Regions from separate parts of the Bradyrhizobium genosp. A genome, predicted to be linked through region 2. Evidence: predicted binding sites of a transcription regulator. Region 2 holds the regulator's gene; the other holds the start of a gene.

Region 1 (4,802 bases), 180 kb from region 2:
GGCGATCCTGGCTTGGGCATCGCCGTTGAGCAGAAAGGTCTGCAAATCGGTGAAAAAGCCCTCGACGTCCTTGCCGCGGCCGCGATCGACGAAGCCGAGCGGCGAGTCGGCAATCGCGACGCCGTCAGCAGGATAGATCGCATAGAGCGGCTCGTGGTTGTCGGCGATCAGCTTGTCGTTGGTCTCCTTGATGACGGCTTCGTAGTTCCAGATCGCCTGGTAATGCGCGCCATTGCGTTCGCCGTCGCGGTAGAGGTCGGCGAGCCAGCCGCTGGAGCCTGCGCTGCGTTCGACGCCTTTCAGTAATCCGCGCGCCGTGGCGAGCACCTCGGGCTTGTCGAGATCGCCGGCCTCGATCAAGTCGGGCTTACCGATCCCGGCCGCCAGCATCGCAAGATAGGCCGCGGCTCCCGAATTCGACTGCGTCGCCGACGTCATCAGGAATTTCAGCTTGCCGCCCTCGACCGCCGCGAGGATGTCCTTGGCGGTCACCTTGGCACCAATCCAGCCCAGCTCCTGCGCCTTGGAAAGCCGCACGCCGAGAATGACCGGCATCTGCACGATCGACTTGACCATCTTCACGCGCCTTGTCGTGTCGAACATGTCGATCCAGATCGAGGCGGCCGGCCACACCGCGTCTGCGCCGGGATCGCCGGCCTTCAGCGCCAGCGCGATGTCGAGCGAACCCTGATAGCGCATGGTGCAGGTCGCGTTGCGCGATTTGCAGAATTCCTGCACCAACGGCTCGAGGATGTCGTTCTCCGAGCCCGAGAGAATGGTGAATTGCGGTCCTGGCCCGCCGCAGCCCGACAACAGGGCGGCCATCAGCGGCACCGCTGCGAGCAATGCCAGCCGGCGCCGCAGGAAACGGAACATCTTCATGCGTGAGCCTTCATGCAACTGCCCTTGTGAAGACGCTTCATGGACGCAGCACGCCTCAAGGCGCAGCCTTGGAGATCGCGGTCTTCAACTCATCCGTTAGTTCCGCCATCCGGTGCTCGATCTCGGCGCGCTTGTTGCGGCCCTGCTCCTGCACGGTGAGTACGCCCGTGATGGTGTCGATCAGGTCCCGGTTGGTCTTCTCCAGGGTCTGGATATCGACGATGCCGCGCTGCGACTGCTTTTCGATCTCGATCGCCTGGGTCTTCATCATCTCGGACGCCTGGCGCATCATCTCGTTGGTCGCGTCGGTGACCGTCTTCTGCAGCTCCAGCGCAGACTTCTGCCGGTTCAATCCGAGTAGCAGGATCATCTTCTGCTTCCAAACCGGTATGGTCAGCTCGGTCGTGGCCTGCAAATTCTCGATCAGCGTCTCGTCGCCGGACTGGACGATGCGGATCTGCGGTAACTGCTGGATGCCGATCTGGCGCGCCTGCTGGAGATAGAAGACGCGCTTCTCCAGCCGGTCGAGCGCCTGGAGCGCGTCCTGATAGGTCTGCGCGGCGAGCATCGCGTCGCTGCCCGCGCCTTGAGCCTTGGCGCTTTGCTCCATCTCGATGAGCTTGCCGCCGCGGAATTCCTCAGTGAACGCCTTGCCGGCCGCGATGTGCGTATCGAGCTGGCCGAGTGCGCCGCGGGTTTGTTCATAGAGATCGTCGAGCAGTGCGATGTCGCGGCGCAGGACCTCCTTGTTGCGGTCGAGCTCGACGCAGACGCGGTCGATCTGCGAAGCGACGTCGTTGAACTGCTCGGTGAAGCGGCGCAGCCGGGCCTCCGCCGACGAGAATATCCGGGTCAGAAAACCCTTGTCCTTGAGGTCAGCGGCATCGAGCCCGCGTGCCTTGCCGAGGACATCCGTCAGCAACTTGCCGGTGCTGCCGAGCTCGCGGTTCTGGGTTTGGGCGAGAATGCGGTCGGCGAACTCGACCACCGAGCGCTGGGCCCGCTCGCCGAACGTGACGAGGCGCGACCGATCCGAAATGTCGATCTCGGACTTGATGCGCGCGACGGCCGAGGCATCCGTCGGCAGTGCCGGGACATTGATGATTTCGCTCACCATTCGCTCCTTGGTTCTTGTCGAGGCAGGATAGCACGTCCTGCCGCTCGGGCAGGAAAGCCCGGCCCATCTGACAGATTGATGACAGCCTGTGGACTTGGTCGGCGGACAGGCCGTTCGCGTTCTGTCGCCGGACGGAATTTTGCAGTGAGTTCAGTTCTTTACGGGAGACAGCGTGCCGGAATCGACCCGCGAATGGCGACGCGTGGCGATGATTGACGGCAGGCGATCAGTCGCATTGAATCGGCAGGAATGTAGGACTGAACGACAACAAGTGGGGATGGAAACGATGGCGCGCAGGATTGCGAAGCTATGTGGATGGCTGGTGGGGACGGCAGCGGCGCTGGGCGCGACCGGCGCGTTCGCGGCGACACTGGCCGAGGATGCGGATACCGTTTGCAAGGGTCTCGTCGGCGGCCCCGACGCCGTCAAGATCGACACCGCGACGTTGCAGACAGCGTCTCAGCTCGCTGTCGCCGAGCGCGGACCGACGCCGTCGGGACGCATCACGCCGGCCAATCCCGTCTTCTGCAAGGTGCTCGGTCATATCGAGCCCGTGGATCCCAAGGCACCGCCGGTCAAATTCCAGGTCAATCTGCCCGTCGAATGGAACGGGCGCTCGGTGCAATATGGCGGCGGTGGTTTTAACGGCGTGCTGATCACCGGCCTCGGTTTGCCGCCGGCCTATCCGTTCGACAAGCCGTCGCCACTCGCGCGCGGCTTCGTCACCTACGGCACCGATTCCGGTCATGAGTCCAAGCCGGGCGAGCCGCCGCAGTTGTTCGCGCTGAATGACGAGGCGTTCGAGAATTTTGCCCATCGCGCCTACAAGAAGGTGCGCGACGCCGCGGTCGTGCTGATGCAGCGCGCTTACGGCAAGAAGCCGGACAAAATGTACTTCATGGGTTCGTCCGAGGGCGGCCGCGAAGGCCTCACCATGGCGCAGCGCTATCCCGATGATTTCGACGGGATCTTTGCGCGCGTGCCTGTCATCAACTGGGTCGGCTTGCAGCATGCCGGCACCCGCTCCGGTCTCGTCACCATGGGCGAGGGCTGGATCAATCCGGCGCAGGTCAAGCTTGTCGGCGATGCGGTGCGGGCCGCTTGCGACAAGGCCGACGGCTCCGACGACGCGCTGGTGCAGGACCCTGTCGCTTGCAAGGCGGCGTTCAAGGTCGAGACATTGCGTTGCGCCGGCGGCAAGAGCGGCGATCAGTGCCTCACAGACGCGCAAATCAAGGCCGTCGATACGCTGCACGCCACCTACAAATTCCCGTTCACGCTCGCCAACGGCCTCGACGACTATCCGGGCTGGGGCGTGTCGGGTGAGGATACGCCGGCGGTCGGGCCGACCGGCGGCTGGATGGCGTGGTGGCTCGGCGCCGCGCCGCCGGCGCAGCCGCCCGCGCCCAACAACGGCATCGCCTGGGTCTACGGCGCTGGCGGCATTCAATATGTGTTCGCGCGCGATCCCAAGCTCGACGTCACCACCTACAAGGTGGAGGAGCACAAGGCGCGGCTGCTCGAGGTCTCGAGCCTCATGGATTCGACCGATCCCGATCTCAGCCGCTTCCGCGCCCACGGCGGCCGGCTGATCATGCTCGAGCACATGGCGGACTACGCGCAGAGCCCTTATGCCGGCATCCGCTATTTCGAGAGCGTCGAGCGCAAGCTCGGCAAGGCCGAGACCGCGGAGTTCGCGCGGCTTTACACCGCGCCCGGCGTCGACCATGTCGGCTCCGGCGCGCCCGCCAATGTCGATATGCTGAGCGCGCTGGTCGACTGGGTCGAGAAGGGCACCGCGCCCGGTGACCTCGAAGTCACCGAGCAGAAGGTCGAAGCGCCGTCATTTGCCGTGACGCGCGCGATGCCGCTGTGCCGCTGGCCGGCCTGGCCGCACTACAAGAGCGGCCCGGTGACGGCGGCGGCGAGCTTTGCTTGCGCGCCGTAAGGCGGCCGGAGCCGACTGCTATAGTGGCGGGTGTTACCCCGCCGCCATGGCCTGTGCGCCGCCGAGCAATTGCGCATTGAGCCGGCCGCCCGAGAACAGCATGTCATCGAGCGCCTCGTCGATATCGGCTGAAATCACCGAGTTGCCGCCATCGCGCGCCAGGCTCGCCTGCGCCAGCCGTCGCATCAATTCCTTGATGAACGCACAGCTCGTGCCCTCGCTGCGGCGTGCGGCTTCGGCGATGACCGCATCGTCGAGCGGCAGTTCCTTGCCGTAGAGCCGGACCAGCTTGCCGCGGCCAGACTCGTCAGGGAGCGGCACTTCGATCGCCTGATCGATGCGGCCCGGGCGACCGGCGAGCGCGCCTTCGAGGTCCTCGGGCCGGTTGGTGGTCAGGACGAACAGGATGTCTGCATCCTCCTTCAGTCCGTCCATCTCGTTGAGCAACTTGTTCAGCATGGATTCTTCACACGGCCCCATGTCGTCGCGATCGCGCGCGATGAGATCGACATCCTCGATCACCACCATCGACGGCTGCAGCAGCCGTGCCAGGCTCATATAGGCTCCGAGCAGGCCGATTTGCTCGGCGGTGATGATCAGCGTCGTGTGTCCAGGCAGGTGTGTCGCGAGATAGCGGATCGTATGGGTCTTGCCGGTGCCTGGCGGCCCGTACAGCAAGATCCCCTTGCGCGTCGATTGGCCAAGATGCCGCAATTGTTCGCGGATGCCGACGAAGTTCAGCACATTGCGATCGAGCAGCCGTAGGGTTTGCTCCGGCAGGATCACCTCGTTGCGCGCGACCTGCGGCAATCGATGCACGGTGATGCCGCGCGACCGCCCGCGATAGTCGGAGTC
Region 2 (14,654 bases):
GCCGAGTACGGCCGCAACGACAAGCTGACCTCGGTGATCCGCTTCATCAACGACATTCTGCTCTCGGCGCCCTCGATCATCATCGGCCTGTTCATCTACGGCGCGGTGGTGGTGCCGATGCGCGGCTTCTCGGCAATCGCAGGCTCGCTCGCGCTCGCCGTCATCGTGATCCCGGTGGTGCTGCGCACGACCGAGGACATGCTGCTGCTGGTGCCGAACGCGCTGCGCGAGGCGGCTTCTGCGCTCGGCCTGCCGCGCTCGCTGGTGATCAAGCGCATCGCCTACCGTGCCGCGCGCTCCGGTCTCATCACCGGCGTGCTGCTCGCTACCGCCCGCGTCGCCGGCGAAACCGCGCCGCTGCTCTTCACCGCGCTGTCGAACCAGTTCTTCAGCCTCAGCCTGAACAAGACGATGGCGAACTTGCCGGTCACCATCAACAACTTCGTCCAGAGCCCCTACGTCTACTGGAAGCAGCTCGCCTGGAGCGGCGCGCTGCTGATTACCCTGACCGTGCTTGCCCTGAACATTGGCGCTCGCATTCTTGGCGCCGAGAGGACCGCAAAATGAGTGATCTTTCCGTATCGATGAGCGCTGCCGGTGGTCTGCCGCAGGCGCCCATGCTGCCGGAAGCGCCCGCCAAGGTGACGGTGCGCAACCTCAACTTCTATTACGGCGAGCACCACGCGCTGAAGAACATCAATCTGGTGCTCGGCGCCAACCGCGTCACGGCGTTCATCGGCCCGTCGGGCTGCGGCAAGTCGACCCTGCTGCGCATCTTCAACCGGATGTACGACCTCTATCCGGGTCAGCGCGTCACCGGTCAGCTGATGCTCGACCAGACCAACATCCTCGACCCCAAGCTCGACCTCAATTTGCTGCGCGCCCGCGTCGGCATGGTGTTCCAGAAGCCGACGCCGTTCCCGATGACGATCTACGAGAATATCGCCTTCGGCATCCGTCTCTATGAGAAGATCTCGAAGTCGGAGATGGACGACCGCGTCGAGAAGGCGCTGCGCGGCGGCGCGCTGTGGAACGAGGTCAAGGACAAGCTCAACGCTTCCGGCCTGTCGCTTTCCGGCGGCCAGCAGCAGCGCCTCTGCATCGCCCGCACCGTCGCGGTGCGGCCCGAGGTGATCCTGTTCGACGAGCCCTGCTCGGCGCTCGATCCGATCTCGACTGCGAAGGTCGAGGAGCTGATCCAGGAGCTGTCCGAGAACTACACGATCGCGATCGTGACCCACAACATGCAGCAGGCGGCCCGCGTCTCCGACAAGACCGCCTTCATGTATCTCGGCGAGCTGATCGAGTTCGACGACACCAGCAAGATCTTCACGTCGCCGACCGACCGACGCACGCAGGATTACATTACCGGCCGGTTCGGCTGAGGAGACTGGATATGGGTTCTGAACATACCGCAAAGGCCTTCGACACCGACCTCCAGGAGCTCACCCGGTCGGTGGCGGAAATGGGCGGCCTCGCCGAGCGCATGATCGTCGATTCCGTCGACGCGCTGATCCGCCGCGACGTCGCGCTCGGCCAGCGCGTCGTCGCCACCGACGCCGACATCGACGCCCTCCAGAAGAAGATTGAGGAGCACGCCGTGCTCACCATCGCCCGCCGCCAGCCGATGGCGGTGGACTTGCGCGAAATCGTCGGCGCCATGCGGGTCGCGACCGATCTCGAGCGCATCGGCGACCTCGCCAAGAACATGGGCAAGCGCGTCGCGGCGCTGGAGACGGATTTCCATCCGCTGAAACTGTTCCGCGGCCTCGAGCACATGACCGACCTCGTGCAGCAGCAGGTCAAGTCGGTGCTGGACGCCTATGCGGCGCATGACCTGCCGGCGGCGATGGCGGTGTGGAAGGGCGACGAGGAAGTCGACGCCATCTGCACCTCGCTGTTCCGCGAGCTCCTCACCTATATGATGGAGGATCCGCGCAACATCTCGTTCTGCATCCATCTGATGTTCTGCGCCAAGAACATCGAGCGGATCGGCGACCACGCCACCAACATTGCCGAGACCGTGTTCTACATGATCGAAGGCCAGGCCATCACCGACAAGCGACCGAAGGGCGACATGACGACGTTCGCCGCGCCGGTCCCGAACACCTGATTTCACGATACCTGAACACGCAAGGAGCCACGACACCATGGGCGCACGCATTATGGTGGTTGAAGACGAGGAAGCTCTGACCGAGCTGCTTCGCTACAACCTCGAAGGCGACGGCTATGACGTCGAGACGGTGATGCGCGGCGACGACGCCGACACCCGCCTCAAGGAGCACATCCCCGATCTGATCGTGCTCGACTGGATGCTGCCGGGACTATCAGGCATCGAGCTGTGCCGGCGGCTTCGTGCGCGGTCCGACACCAAGCAGCTGCCGATCATCATGCTCACCGCGCGCGGCGAGGAGAGCGAGCGGGTGCGGGGCCTTGCGACTGGCGCCGACGATTACATCGTCAAGCCGTTCTCGGTGCCTGAGCTCCTGGCGCGCGTGAAAGGTCTGCTCCGGCGCGCAAGCCCCGAGCGGCTCGCTACCGTGTTGGCTTTCGGCGACATCGAGCTCGACCGCGAAAAGCGCCGCGTGGCGCGCTCCGGCCGGCCGATCGATCTCGGCCCGACAGAATATCGCCTGCTGGAGTTCTTCCTGGAGCACCCCGGCCGCGTGTTCTCGCGCGAGCAGCTGCTCGATAGCGTCTGGGGCCGCGACATCTATATCGACGAGCGCACCGTCGACGTGCATATCGGTCGCCTGCGCAAGCTGCTCAATCTCGGTCGCGAGCAGGACCCGATCCGCACCGTCCGCGGCGCGGGGTATGCGCTCGATGATCGCTTTGCAAAGGCCGAGCAGACGTAGGGCTGGCAGTTTGATTTGAGCTGCGGCCACAGACTCCAATGTCGTCCCGGCCTAGTTGCGCAATTGCGCGCGGGGGGCCGGGACCCATAGCCACAGGTGGACGTGGTGGGCGGGACTTGGAGTGACCCCTTAGCGCAGAAATTGCGTTCTCGGAGAATGGGTCCCGGCCCCCGTGCGCAATTGCGCACTAGGCCGGGACGACACCAAACTTTGTTGACTCGTCGCGCGCTGAACCTCAGCGCGGGCTCGGCTTCGCCGGCGCACGCCGGCGATCCGCTGCCGGCTGATACGCCACCCGCGAGTGCTGGGCGCAATAGGGCAGCCCGGAGAGCGCCTTGCCGCCGCAGAAGAAGAAATCCGGGCTCGAGGGATCGCCGACCGGCCAGTGGCAGGTCGCCTCGTTCAATTCGAGCAGCGACAGCCGCTGGCTCATCGGCACCACGTTGTCGTAGGTGACCGGCTCGGCCTCGACCTCGACCTCGAAGGCCTGCGCCAGCGCGGTATTGCCGCGTGCCATAGGCCTGCTCACCCGCATCATGTGCTGCGCTGGGCGCGCCTTGCGCGGCCGCGGAGCTGCCGAAGACGGACTCTTGGCGCGGCCGGAGAGGCCAAGCCTGTGCACCTTGCCGATCACGGCATTGCGGGTGACATTACCGAGCTCTGCCGCGATCTGGCTGGCCGAAAGTCCGGCCTCCCAGAGCTTTTTCAGTTGCTCGACGCGATCATCCGACCAGGTCAAAACCGTCATTGCACCCTTTCCTTCGCCGGCGCCTGCCATCCTGGGGCCGCACGACGAATGCCTAAGCCTCGAAAAACCCGTGCCGTCAGAATCCCTTAAGGCTCGCCGGGCGCAATGAGACGCCCGAACGTTTACGCCGGTACATGAGGACTTAGAGGATCAGAACCGCTGCACGAGATGTCGTATCTGACAAGCCAAACGCTACAATATGGCGTGACTCACGCGCAAGAGTCCGCCGACTCGCTTCCACATGTTCCGTGGCCAAAACCCCGCAAATCTGGCACCGCAAGACTACGGAATCAGCATTTCGTGGGGCTTTCCGGGCGGCATTGACACCCGTGGTGCCAAGCATAAGATAGTCGTGCGTGCCGCCCTTAAAAGGCGGCACGTTTCGTTTTCCGGACCAATGATGCGCTGCGCAACGCACGTTCAGGCCGTCCGAAACATCCAAAGAGATCATCATGGCTAACAGCGCAGCACCGCATTTGCTCCCCGTTTTCGCCAGGGCCGACATTGGTTTTGAGCGTGGTGAAGGCGTCTGGTTGATCGCAACCAATGGCGATCGCTATCTCGATTTCACGTCGGGCGTGGCGGTGAACGCGCTCGGCCATGCCCATCCCGCGCTGGTCAAGGCGCTGCAGGAGCAGGCGACCAAGCTCTGGCACATGTCGAACCTGTTCCAGAGTCCGGACGGCGAGAAGCTCGCGAACCGGCTCTGCAACGAGAGTTTTGCCGACTTCGTATTCTTCTGCAATTCCGGCGCCGAAGCGCTGGAGGGTGTGATCAAGCTGGTCCGCCATCATCACTTCTCCAAGGGTCATCCGGAGCGCTACCGCATCATCACCTTCGAAGGCGCTTTCCACGGCCGCACGCTGGCAACGCTGGCTGCGACGGGATCTGCAAAATATCTCGAAGGCTTTGGTCCGCCGATGGATGGCTTCGACCAGATTCCGCATGGCGACATCGAGGCCGTGAAGAAGGCGATCGGTCCGCAGACCGCCGGTATCCTGATCGAGCCGATCCAGGGCGAGGGTGGCGTGCGTTCGGCGACGCCTTCTTTCCTGCGGGCGTTGCGCCAGCTCTGCGACGAGAAGGGCCTGCTGCTCGCCTTCGACGAGGTGCAGACCGGTATGGGCCGCACCGGCGATCTCTTCGCTCATCGGCGCACCGGCGTCACGCCTGACGTGATGTCACTGGCGAAGGCGCTCGGCGGGGGCTTCCCGATCGGCGCGGTGCTGGCGACTGCGGATGCGGCCTCCGGCATGGGGCCCGGCTCGCACGGCTCCACCTTCGGCGGCAACCCGCTGGCGATCTCGGCTGCGAACGCGGTGCTCGACGTCATGCTCGAGCCCGGCTTCTTCGACCACGTGCAGAAGATGTCGCTGCTGCTCAAGCAGAAGCTCGCTTCCGTGATCGACCGCCATCCCGATGTCGTCAGTGAAGTTCGCGGCGAGGGGCTCTTGATCGGCATCAAGGCCGTGGTGCCGTCGGGTGACCTGGTTACGGCGCTGCGCAACGAAAAACTGCTCACCGTCGGTGCCGGCGACAATGTCGTGCGCTTCCTGCCGCCCTTGATCGTGACCGAGGCGGAGATCGAGGACAGCATCGGCCGGCTCGAACGCGCCTGCACTGCGCTGTCCGGTAACAAGCGGGCGGCAAGCTGATGAGCAAGACGCCAAAACACTTCCTGGATATCAGCGAGCTCCCGCTGTCGGAGCTCAAGAACATGCTCGCGGCCTCCTCCGCCATGAAGGCGAAGCAGAAGGCGCATCAGCCGGTCAGGCCGCTCGAAGGCAAGACGCTGGCGATGATCTTTGAGCGCCCGTCGACCCGCACGCGGGTGTCGTTCGATGTCGCCATGCGCCAGCTCGGCGGCGAGCCCATCATGCTCACCGGCGCCGAGATGCAGCTCGGCCGCGGCGAAACCATTGCCGATACCGCGCGTGTGCTGTCGCGCTATGTCGACGCCATCATGATCCGCATTCTCAATCATGAGGCGCTGCTTGAGCTCGCAGCGTACGCGACCGTGCCCGTCATCAACGGCCTGACGCGGCGCTCGCATCCCTGCCAGGTGATGGCCGACCTCCTGACCTTTGAGGAACATCGCGGCCCGATCGAGGGCAAGACGGTGGCCTGGACCGGCGACGACAACAACGTGCTGGCGTCCTGGGCGCACGCGGCCGAGCGCTTCAAGTTTCAGCTCAATGTCGCAACCCCCCCGGAGCTCGCTCCGAAGAAGGTGATGCGCGACTTCATCAAGGCGACCGGCGCGCCGATCGTGCTCGGCACCGATCCCGAGGCCGCCGTGAAGGGCGCGGATTGCGTCGTCACCGACACCTGGGTGTCGATGGGCGATAAGGAAGGCGAGCACCGCCACAACGTGCTCAAGCCCTACCAGGTCAATTCGAAGCTGATGTCGTTGGCCAAGTCCGACGCGCTGTTCATGCACTGCCTGCCCGCCCATCGCGGCGAGGAGGTCACCGACGAGGTGATCGACGGCCCGCAATCGGTCGTGTTCGACGAGGCCGAAAACCGCCTGCATGCGCAGAAAGGCATTTTGGCCTGGTGTTTTGACGCGGTGAAGTAGGTTCGGCGCGGTAAAATATTTGCCGTCGTCCCGGCGAAAGCCGGGACCCATACCGCGGAATCGTTCTTGTGGCAGCTTGGTGGAGGCGAACGGTCTTCGCCAAACAAAAGCCTGTAGCTATGGGTCCCGGCTTTCGTCGGGACGACACCGAATGTGCGGTATTGTCGTGCGACCCAAGCAGCATCCGGAACACGCCAGCCAACACCCCCTTCCATTTCCACTCTCCGACCCCAGATAAAGCGCCATGGTTTCCCAATCCCCTGACATGAAAACCGGGCCCGCAGGCCCGGTTCGCGCGCCATCCGCGGTTCCGATTGACGACGCCGTGCTGCCTTACGAGGTCGACGCGCTCGATGTGCGCGGACGGCTGGTGCGGCTCGGCCCTGCGCTCGACGAGATCCTGACCAAGCACGATTATCCCGCGCCCGTGGGCAAGCTGCTCGGCGAGGCGATCGTGCTGACGACGCTGCTCGGCTCGGCGCTGAAATTCGAGGGCCGCTTCATCCTCCAGGCACAGACCGACGGCCCGGTGTCGTTCCTGGTGGTGGACTATCAGGCACCGGATCGCCTGCGCGCCTATGCGCGCTTTGATGCCGCGCGCCTCGGTGACGCCAAGGATTCCGGTGCGCTGCTCGGCCATGGCCATCTCGCCATGACCATTGACCAGGGTCCCGACATGAGCCGCTACCAGGGCCTGGTCGCGCTCGACGGCGGCAGCTTGGAAGACGCTGCTCACGAATATTTCCTGCGCTCCGAGCAGATCCCGACGCGCGTGCGTCTTGCGGTCGGCGAGGAGTGGCGCTCGAGCGACGGCGGCAAGCATCGCTGGCGTGCCGGCGGCATGCTGATGCAGTTTTTGCCGAAGGCGCCGGAGCGCGCGCGGCAGGCGGATCTGCATCCCGGCGACGCGCCCGATGGCGTCGAGGTGCACAGTGTGGCTGAGGACGATGCCTGGGTCGAGGCGCGCTCGCTGATCGAAACCGTCGAGGACGTCGAGCTGATCGATCCCGATCTCTCCGGCGAGCGGCTGCTCTATCGCCTCTTCCACGAGCGCGGCGTGCGCGTGTTCAATCCGCTTGTCCTGCAAGCGCAATGCTCCTGCTCGCGCGACGCGGTTGCCTCGATGCTGAAAAGCTTTTCGCCGGACGACCGTTCCGCGATGGTCAAGGACGACAAGGTCGTCGTGACCTGCGAGTTCTGCTCGTCGGTGTACGAGTTCACGCCGGATGAAGCGGGCGTCGAGGACGCGTAGCACCGTCACCCGCGCTAATTCAACACCCGCCTGTTATCCGGGCTGTCGAGCGAAAACGTCGGCACGTCGATCTCGAAGCGTTCGCCGCTTTCGCTGACCATCTGGTAGCGGCCGGTCATGAAGCCGGAGGCGGTCGAGAGGGGGACGCCGGAGGTGTATTCGAAGCGCTCGCCGGGCGCCAGGGTCGGCTGCTCGCCGACCACGCCTTCGCCCTTGACCTCCTGCTGCCGGCCGGAGGCGTCGGTGATGATCCAGTGCCGCGTCTTGAGCTGCACGGTCTCGTCGCCGGAATTGGTGATGACGATGGTGTAGGACCAGAAATAACGCGAGCGGTCGGCCGACGACTGCTCCGGAACAAAGTTCGGCTCGACGGTCACTTCGATCTGGCGGGTCACGGCGCGGTACATGATTGCCATCATAACGAAATCCTGGCCGGGAACCAAACGCCGCAGCGGGCTTTCGCGACATCGTCCCGCCAGAATTGACAGGGAAGTACATCCAGATGTGATCCGGCCGCTTTGCGAGGCGGCGACTGGACCGGTACACTCCTTCAAACGTCGCGATTTGCGGAAGGGTTTTTGGGCCCCGATGACCATTGCCGATCAAGTGACGGGAGCGACGATCGCGGGAACTGCGGGTGCCAAGCCCGTGGAGGCCAAACCCGTGGCAGCGAAGCCGCGTGCGCCGGCCATCACGCTTCCCGCCATCGGCGAGCGCGAGCTCCGGCTCGATTTGTTCCGGGGCCTCGCGCTGTGGCTGATCTTCATCGACCATCTGCCGCCGAATTTGCTGACCTGGTTCACGATCCGCAATTACGGCTTCAGCGACGCCACCGAGATCTTCATCTTCATCTCCGGCTACACCGCCGCCTTCGTCTATGGCCGCGCGATGCTGGAGAGCGGCTTCGTGATTGCCACTGCGCGCATCCTGCGCCGGGTCTGGCAGATCTATGTCGCCCACGTCTTCCTGTTCACGATCTTCCTTGCCGAGATCTCCTACGTCGCGACCAGCTTCGAGAACCCGCTCTACACCGAAGAGATGGGGATCATGGATTTCCTCAAGCAGCCCGACGTCACCATCGTGCAGGCGCTGCTCTTGCGCTTCCGGCCCGTCAACATGGACGTGCTACCGCTATATATCGTCTTGATGCTGGCGCTGCCGCTGATCCTGTGGTCGATGAAATGGTGGCCCGACGTCACGCTCGCGCTCTCGACCATGCTCTATGCGGTGACCTGGGAATTCGATCTCTACTTCTCGGCCTATCCGAACGGCTTTTGGGCGTTCAATCCGCTGGCCTGGCAATTGCTTTTCGTGTTCGGGGCCTGGTGTGCGCTCGGAGGTGCGCGACGCATGTCGCGCATCCTGGCATCACCGGTGACGATGTGGATCTCGATTGCCTATCTCGTCGCTGCGTTCTACGTGACGCTGACCTGGTACGTGCCGCAGCTCTCGCAATTCATGCCGAAGCGGATCGAGCAGTGGATGTATCCGATCGACAAGACCGACCTCGACGTGCTGCGCTTCACGCATTTCCTGGCGCTGGCCGCGCTCACCGTGCGCTTTCTGCCGCGGGAGTGGCCGGGCCTGAAATCGCCGTGGTTGCGGCCGCTGATCCTGTGTGGCCAGCATTCCCTGGAGATCTTCTGCCTCGGCGTCTTCCTGGCCTTTGCCGGCCATTTCATCCTGGCCGAGGTCTCCGGTGGCCCGGGCATGCATGCGCTAATTAGCCTCTCCGGAATCCTGATCATGTGGGCGATGGCCTGGGTGATTTCGTGGTACAAGCGCGTAGCTGACAAGAGCGGTGCGAAAACCAAAAACGCCGTCGGCAACGCCGATCTGGCGGGAGGGGGTTGATGAAGGCGAAGGTTCTCCTGAGCCTGATCCTGTTATGCGGTAGCCTCGCCGCGCCTTCGGCGCGCGCGGACGATGCCGTGCCTGCCGCGCCCGCAGCCTGTGAATTACCGCCCTATCTGCTCGCCACCGACAGCCAGCTCCACAAGGTCGCGGAGACCGTCAAGGCCGGCAAGCCGCTCGAGATCCTCGTCATCGGCAGCCGCTCCACCACCATTCCATCCTCGGAGGACAGCTCCTATCCGGCGCGGATGCAGGCCATTTTGAACGACAAGCTGCCGCCTTCCGAGACCGTGCACGTATCCGTAGAAATACAGAGCAAGAAGACAGCGGAGGAAGCCGCCGGAACCTTCGTTAAGCTGATGGAAGCAAAAACACCTACTTTGGTCATCTGGCAGACCGGGACCGTGGATGCTATCCGCTCCATCGATCCCGATGATTTCCGCAGCGCCGTGACCGAAGGGGTCGCTGCGCTGCAAAATGCAGGGGCTGACGTGGTCTTGATGAATTTGCAGTACAGCCCGCGTACCGAAACCATGATCTCGGCGCCGCCTTATCTCGATAATATGCGTGTGGTGGCGCAGGAGCATGATGTCCCGCTGTTCGACCGTTTCGCCATCATGCGGCAATGGAATGATCAGGGTCAGTTCGACCTGTTCAGCCCCTCCCGCGGCCCCGAGCTAGCGAAACAGGTCCATGACTGCATCGGCCGGGCGTTGGCACAGTTCGTGATCGACGCCGCCCATCTGGGGCCGGCCCAGCAGCAAAATTGAGGTCTAGCGTTAATGAGTTCTCTCCGCCCTTTTGGCCTGTCGACATGGCTGGCCGCGCCCGCAGCGGCGGCGCTGCTAATGCTGACGCCCGTGTTGCAGGCACCTGCCCGCGCTCAAGCCGCCCAGGCGACACCCGCGCCGCAGCAGGCTGCTAATCCAGCACCGGCATCACCGTCCCAGACGACCGTCGCCGCCACCAGCCAGCCGCCCGCCGAGCAGCGCGGTCTGACCTCGCGCGCCATCGACAAGGTGAAGCAAGTCGCGAAATCCGCCACCGACATTTTCAGCCGCGTGCCGTGTCTCGCGCCGAAGGGCGGCTCGAAGACGATGGGCTCGCTGCCGCATGTCGCGAACAAGCTCGTCGCCGGCCAGCCCGTCGTGATCGTCGCGTTCGGCTCGTCGTCGACGGCGGGCTACGGCGCGAGCTCGCCGGACTTCAACTATCCGAACCGTCTCGCCGCGCAGCTGCGCCGGCAATATCCGACCGCCAACATCACCGTCATCAATGCCGGTATCGGCGGCGAGGATGCGCCCGAGATGATGAAACGCCTCCAGAAGGAGGTGATCGACGTGCATCCGGATCTCGTGATCTGGCAGGTCGGCACCAACGCCGTGCTGCGCAACCTCGATCCCGGCGACACCGCCAAGATGGTCGAGGACGGCATCACCCGCATCCAGGCCTCCGGCGGCACGGACGTGGTGCTGGTCGATCCGCAATATTCGCCGCAGGTGACCCAGCGCGCCGAAAGCGCCGGCAAGATGGTGAAGCTGCTCGGCAAGGTCGCCGCGCTCCGTCACGTCGGCATCTTCCCGCGCTTCGAAGTGATGCGCGACTGGCACGAGAAGCAGGCGCTCCCGGTCGAGAGCTTTGTCATCGCCGACGGCTTGCACATGAACGATTGGGGCTATGCCTGCTTCGCCCAGCTGCTCGGCGACGACATCATCCACTCCGTCGGGCAGATCAAGCTGGGCGTGAACGTACCCGCGGACGTGCGGACGTACCGGCCGATGTAGCTCCGCTGCCGTAGGGTGGGCAAAGGCGCAAAGCGCCGTGCCCACCGTCTATCGGCATCGAGATCGTGAATGGTGGGCACGCTTTCGCTTTGCCCACCCTACGAAACTGAGCCCTTGGCTCCCCTCACGCCTTCTCAAGCGCCGCGGTCAGATCCTCGATCAGATCATCCGCATGCTCGAGCCCCGCTGAGAAGCGGATGAAACCTTCGCTGATGCCGAGGGCGGCGCGATCCTCCGGCTTCAGGCGCTGATGCGTCGTCGTCGCCGGATGAGTGACGAGGCTCTTGGCGTCGCCGAGATTGTTCGAGATCTTTGCAAGCTTGAGCTCATTGAGCACGCGGAACGCAGCCGCCTTGCCGCCCTTGACCTCGAAGCCGACCAGCGTCGAGCCGCCGCGCATCTGCTTCTTCACCAGCGCCGCCTGCGGATGATCATCGCGGCCCGGATAGACCAGCCGCGCAATCTTGGGATGGCTCGCAAGCACGTCGGCGATGCGCGCCGCGGTGTCGGTCTGCGCGCGCACGCGCACGCCAAGCGTCTCCAGGCCCTTGAGTAGCACCCAGGCGTTGAACGGCGAGATCGACGGGCCGGTCTGGCGCATGAAATTGTGGATGTGCTCGGCGATGAAGGCTTCCGAGGACAGGATGATGCCGCCGAGACAGCGGCCCTGGCCGTCGATGTGCTTGGTCGCGGAATAGACCACGACGTCGGCGCCGAGCGCGAGCGGGCTCTGCCAGATCGGCGTCGCGAACACGTTGTCGACGACGAGCCGCGCGCCGCCGCTGTGCGCGATCTCGGCAATCCCTGGAATGTCGAGCACGTCGAGCGTCGGATTGGTCGGGCTCTCCAGGAAGAACGTCTTGGTGTTCGGCCTCACGGCACGCTGCCACTGGTCGAGATCGGCTCCGTCGACCAGCGTGGTCTCGATGCCGTAGCGCGGCAGCAGCTCCTGAATGACGTAGAGACACGAGCCGAACAGCGCGCGAGACGCGACGACGTGATCGCCGGCTTTCAGCGGCGCGAGGATCGCAGTCGTCACCGCGGCCATGCCTGTTGCCGCCGAGCGGGCGGCTTCGGCACCTTCGAGCTCGATCATGCGGCGCTCGAACATCGCGATCGTCGGGTTCGAGTAGCGCGAATAGATGAAGCCGGGGTCCTCACCCTTGAACCGCGCCTCGCACTCCTCGGCGCTGTTGTAGACGTAGCCCTGGGTCAGGAACAGCGCCTCCGACGTCTCGCCATATTGCGAGCGCAGGGTGCCGGAATGGACCAGGCGGGTTTCGGGACGGTAGTGCGTGGTGGACGCCGGGGACTTCGACATAGGATCTCCTCTGCGTGACCATCGAAAATGGTCACAAAAAAACCGGCCTGGATATATCCACGGGCCGGGATCACAGAGGTCCCCGGCCTGTTTAGCGACTTATTTAACGTGGCTGCAAGCCGGCCGGCTCAAATCACCACGGGATAAGTGATGCTCATATTCTGCAATGGCCTTTCCGTCAAGGCGTCCATCGGATAGCCGTAAAAGGCTGGTATTCCCGGCATGTCCGGATGCGCTTGCCCCCTGATGAGGACCCCCGGTTGAGTTTCACGGTCGCCGCCGACGCCAATGGTATCCTGCCCGACCGCATGATCGCGGCGATGGCGGAAGCAGGCCTCATCCTGCCCGCATACGATTTCGTCGAAAGCCAGATCCAGCCGGCGAGCCTCGATCTGCGCCTCGGCGACATCGCCTATCGCGTACGCGCGAGCTTCCTGCCCGGCCCCGGTGCCACCGTCGCCGAGCGCATCGACCAGTTGAAGCTGCACGAGTTCAGCCTCGCCGACGGCGCGGTGCTGGAGACCAACTGCGTCTACATCGTGCCGTTGCTCGAGAGCCTCGCGCTGCCGCCGGAGATCGTTGCGGCCGCGAACCCCAAAAGCTCCACCGGCCGGCTCGACGTCTTCACCCGCGTGATCGCCGACGGCACCCGCCGCTTCGACATGATCGGCGCCGGCTATCACGGCCCGCTCTATGCCGAGATCAGCCCCAAGACGTTTCCGGTGCTGGTGCGCGAAGGCTCGCGCCTGTCGCAGGTGCGCTTCCGCACCGGTGATGCCATCCTCAATGCCGACGCGCTCGATGCGCTGCATGCCACTGAGCGTCTCGTCGACATCGACGATGCCGATCTCGCCGGCGGCGTTGCCGTCTCCGTCGATCTCTCCGGCGAGAAAGCCACGGGCTTCGTCGGCTACCGCGCCAAGCGTCACACCGGTGTGGTCGATGTCGATCGTCGCTCCGACTATTTGGCGGAAGATTTCTGGGAGCCGATCTCGGCCCGTCCCGACGGCAGCCTGATCCTCGATCCCGGCGAGTTCTATATCCTGGCGTCGAAAGAGGCGGTGCAGGTGCCGCCGGATTACGCCGCGGAGATGGTGCCGTTCGATCCGCTGGTCGGCGAATTCCGCGTGCACTATGCCGGCTTCTTCGATCCCGGCTTCGGCTATGCTGGCGCCGGCGGGCTAGGATCGCGCGCCGTGCTGGAGGTGCGCTCGCGCGAAGTGCCGTTCATCCTCGAGCACGGCCAGATCGTCGGCCGCCTCGTCTACGAAAAGATGCTAGCGCGTCCCGACGCCATGTACGGCCAGCGCATCGGCTCCAACTACCAGGCGCAGGGGCTGAAGCTGAGCAAGCATTTCCGGGTGTAGCCACACCCCCACCAACTGTCATTCCCTCGCGAAGGCGGGGAATCCAGTACGCCGCGGCTTCTCGATTCGATCACGACCGTCTCTGGAATACTGGATTGCCCGGTCTTCGCCGGGCGATGACGCCGAATGGGTGTCCCGTTGCGTCGCCTCACGGCCGATGACACACTCCCGCAAAACAACCAGCCGGGAGTGAACATGACCGCCGCAGCAGACGCCGCGCAGGACGCGCAATGGAAACGCTGGCGCGCGGTCGCCGACCTCTACCACGCCTACTTCACCGGCCTCATCCTCACCGTGGTCACGCGCCGCGGCACGGCGGATGCGGCGGAATTCGTCTTCCGCGTATTTCGACGTCAGCAGCAGGAGCGTTTCCTGCCTGGGCTGGAAAAGCTGGGCATCAATCATCTGCCGCCGGCAGTGGCGGCCGCGCAATATCACTACCTCTCCAACTGGATCGGCGGCGTGCATGTCGAATACATGCACGAGAGCGACACCAAAGCCTGGATCCGCTATCCGCCGCCGCGCTGGATCTGGAAGGGCACAGCGATCTGCGGCGTGCCGGGCGAGGTCTCGCGCGCGATGCTGCGCGGCTGGCACGCCAACAACGGCGTCGCGCTCGGCGATCTTCGCCTGGGCTTCGTCTGCACCAAGCAGAGCGTTGACGGCCAGGATGGGCTCGAAGGTTACTACCATCAATACGACCATCCGCTCGAGCTCGACCAGCGCCTGGTGTTTGCGCGACATCTCGAAGCCCCTACGTTCGACGCGAAGACCGCACCGGCTCTGCCGGTGTCGAGCTGGCCGAAGCCGCGCCTTGAAAAGGCCTATCGCAACTACGCTATGGAATATGTCCGCACGGCAGCACCCGTGATGGTGCAGCTGTTCGGGCCGG

What was found. The regulator PhoB, encoded in region 2, activates phosphate uptake and scavenging genes when phosphate is short. The targets are predictions, from matches to a motif close to TGTCATNNANCTGTCAT.
Region 1: the regulator PhoB is predicted to act here: its motif matches at 2,067-2,083, upstream of ACP2YP_RS37195 (toxic anion resistance protein).

What each region holds. Positions count from the first base shown of each region.
Region 1 covers NZ_CP188196.1:7,934,507-7,939,308, reverse strand. Annotated here, with positions in the region: gene ACP2YP_RS37200 (substrate-binding domain-containing protein) at 1-876, opposite strand, end outside; gene ACP2YP_RS37195 (toxic anion resistance protein) at 938-1,996, opposite strand; gene ACP2YP_RS37190 (tannase/feruloyl esterase family alpha/beta hydrolase) at 2,286-3,947, shown strand; gene ACP2YP_RS37185 (ATP-dependent Clp protease adaptor ClpS) at 3,981-4,802, opposite strand, start outside.
Region 2 covers NZ_CP188196.1:8,114,383-8,129,036, reverse strand. Annotated here, with positions in the region: gene pstA (phosphate ABC transporter permease PstA) at 1-567, shown strand, start outside; gene pstB (phosphate ABC transporter ATP-binding protein PstB) at 564-1,385, shown strand; gene phoU (phosphate signaling complex protein PhoU) at 1,397-2,113, shown strand; gene phoB (phosphate regulon transcriptional regulator PhoB) at 2,151-2,858, shown strand; gene ACP2YP_RS38110 (GcrA family cell cycle regulator) at 3,094-3,606, opposite strand; gene ACP2YP_RS38105 (aspartate aminotransferase family protein) at 4,059-5,261, shown strand; gene argF (ornithine carbamoyltransferase) at 5,261-6,184, shown strand; gene ACP2YP_RS38095 (Hsp33 family molecular chaperone) at 6,429-7,436, shown strand; gene apaG (Co2+/Mg2+ efflux protein ApaG) at 7,451-7,843, opposite strand; gene ACP2YP_RS38085 (OpgC domain-containing protein) at 8,025-9,290, shown strand; gene ACP2YP_RS38080 (SGNH/GDSL hydrolase family protein) at 9,290-10,060, shown strand; gene ACP2YP_RS38075 (SGNH/GDSL hydrolase family protein) at 10,073-11,074, shown strand; gene ACP2YP_RS38070 (O-succinylhomoserine sulfhydrylase) at 11,199-12,395, opposite strand; SAM riboswitch at 12,466-12,545, opposite strand; gene ACP2YP_RS38065 (2'-deoxycytidine 5'-triphosphate deaminase) at 12,626-13,762, shown strand; gene ACP2YP_RS38060 (hypothetical protein) at 13,958-14,654, shown strand, end outside.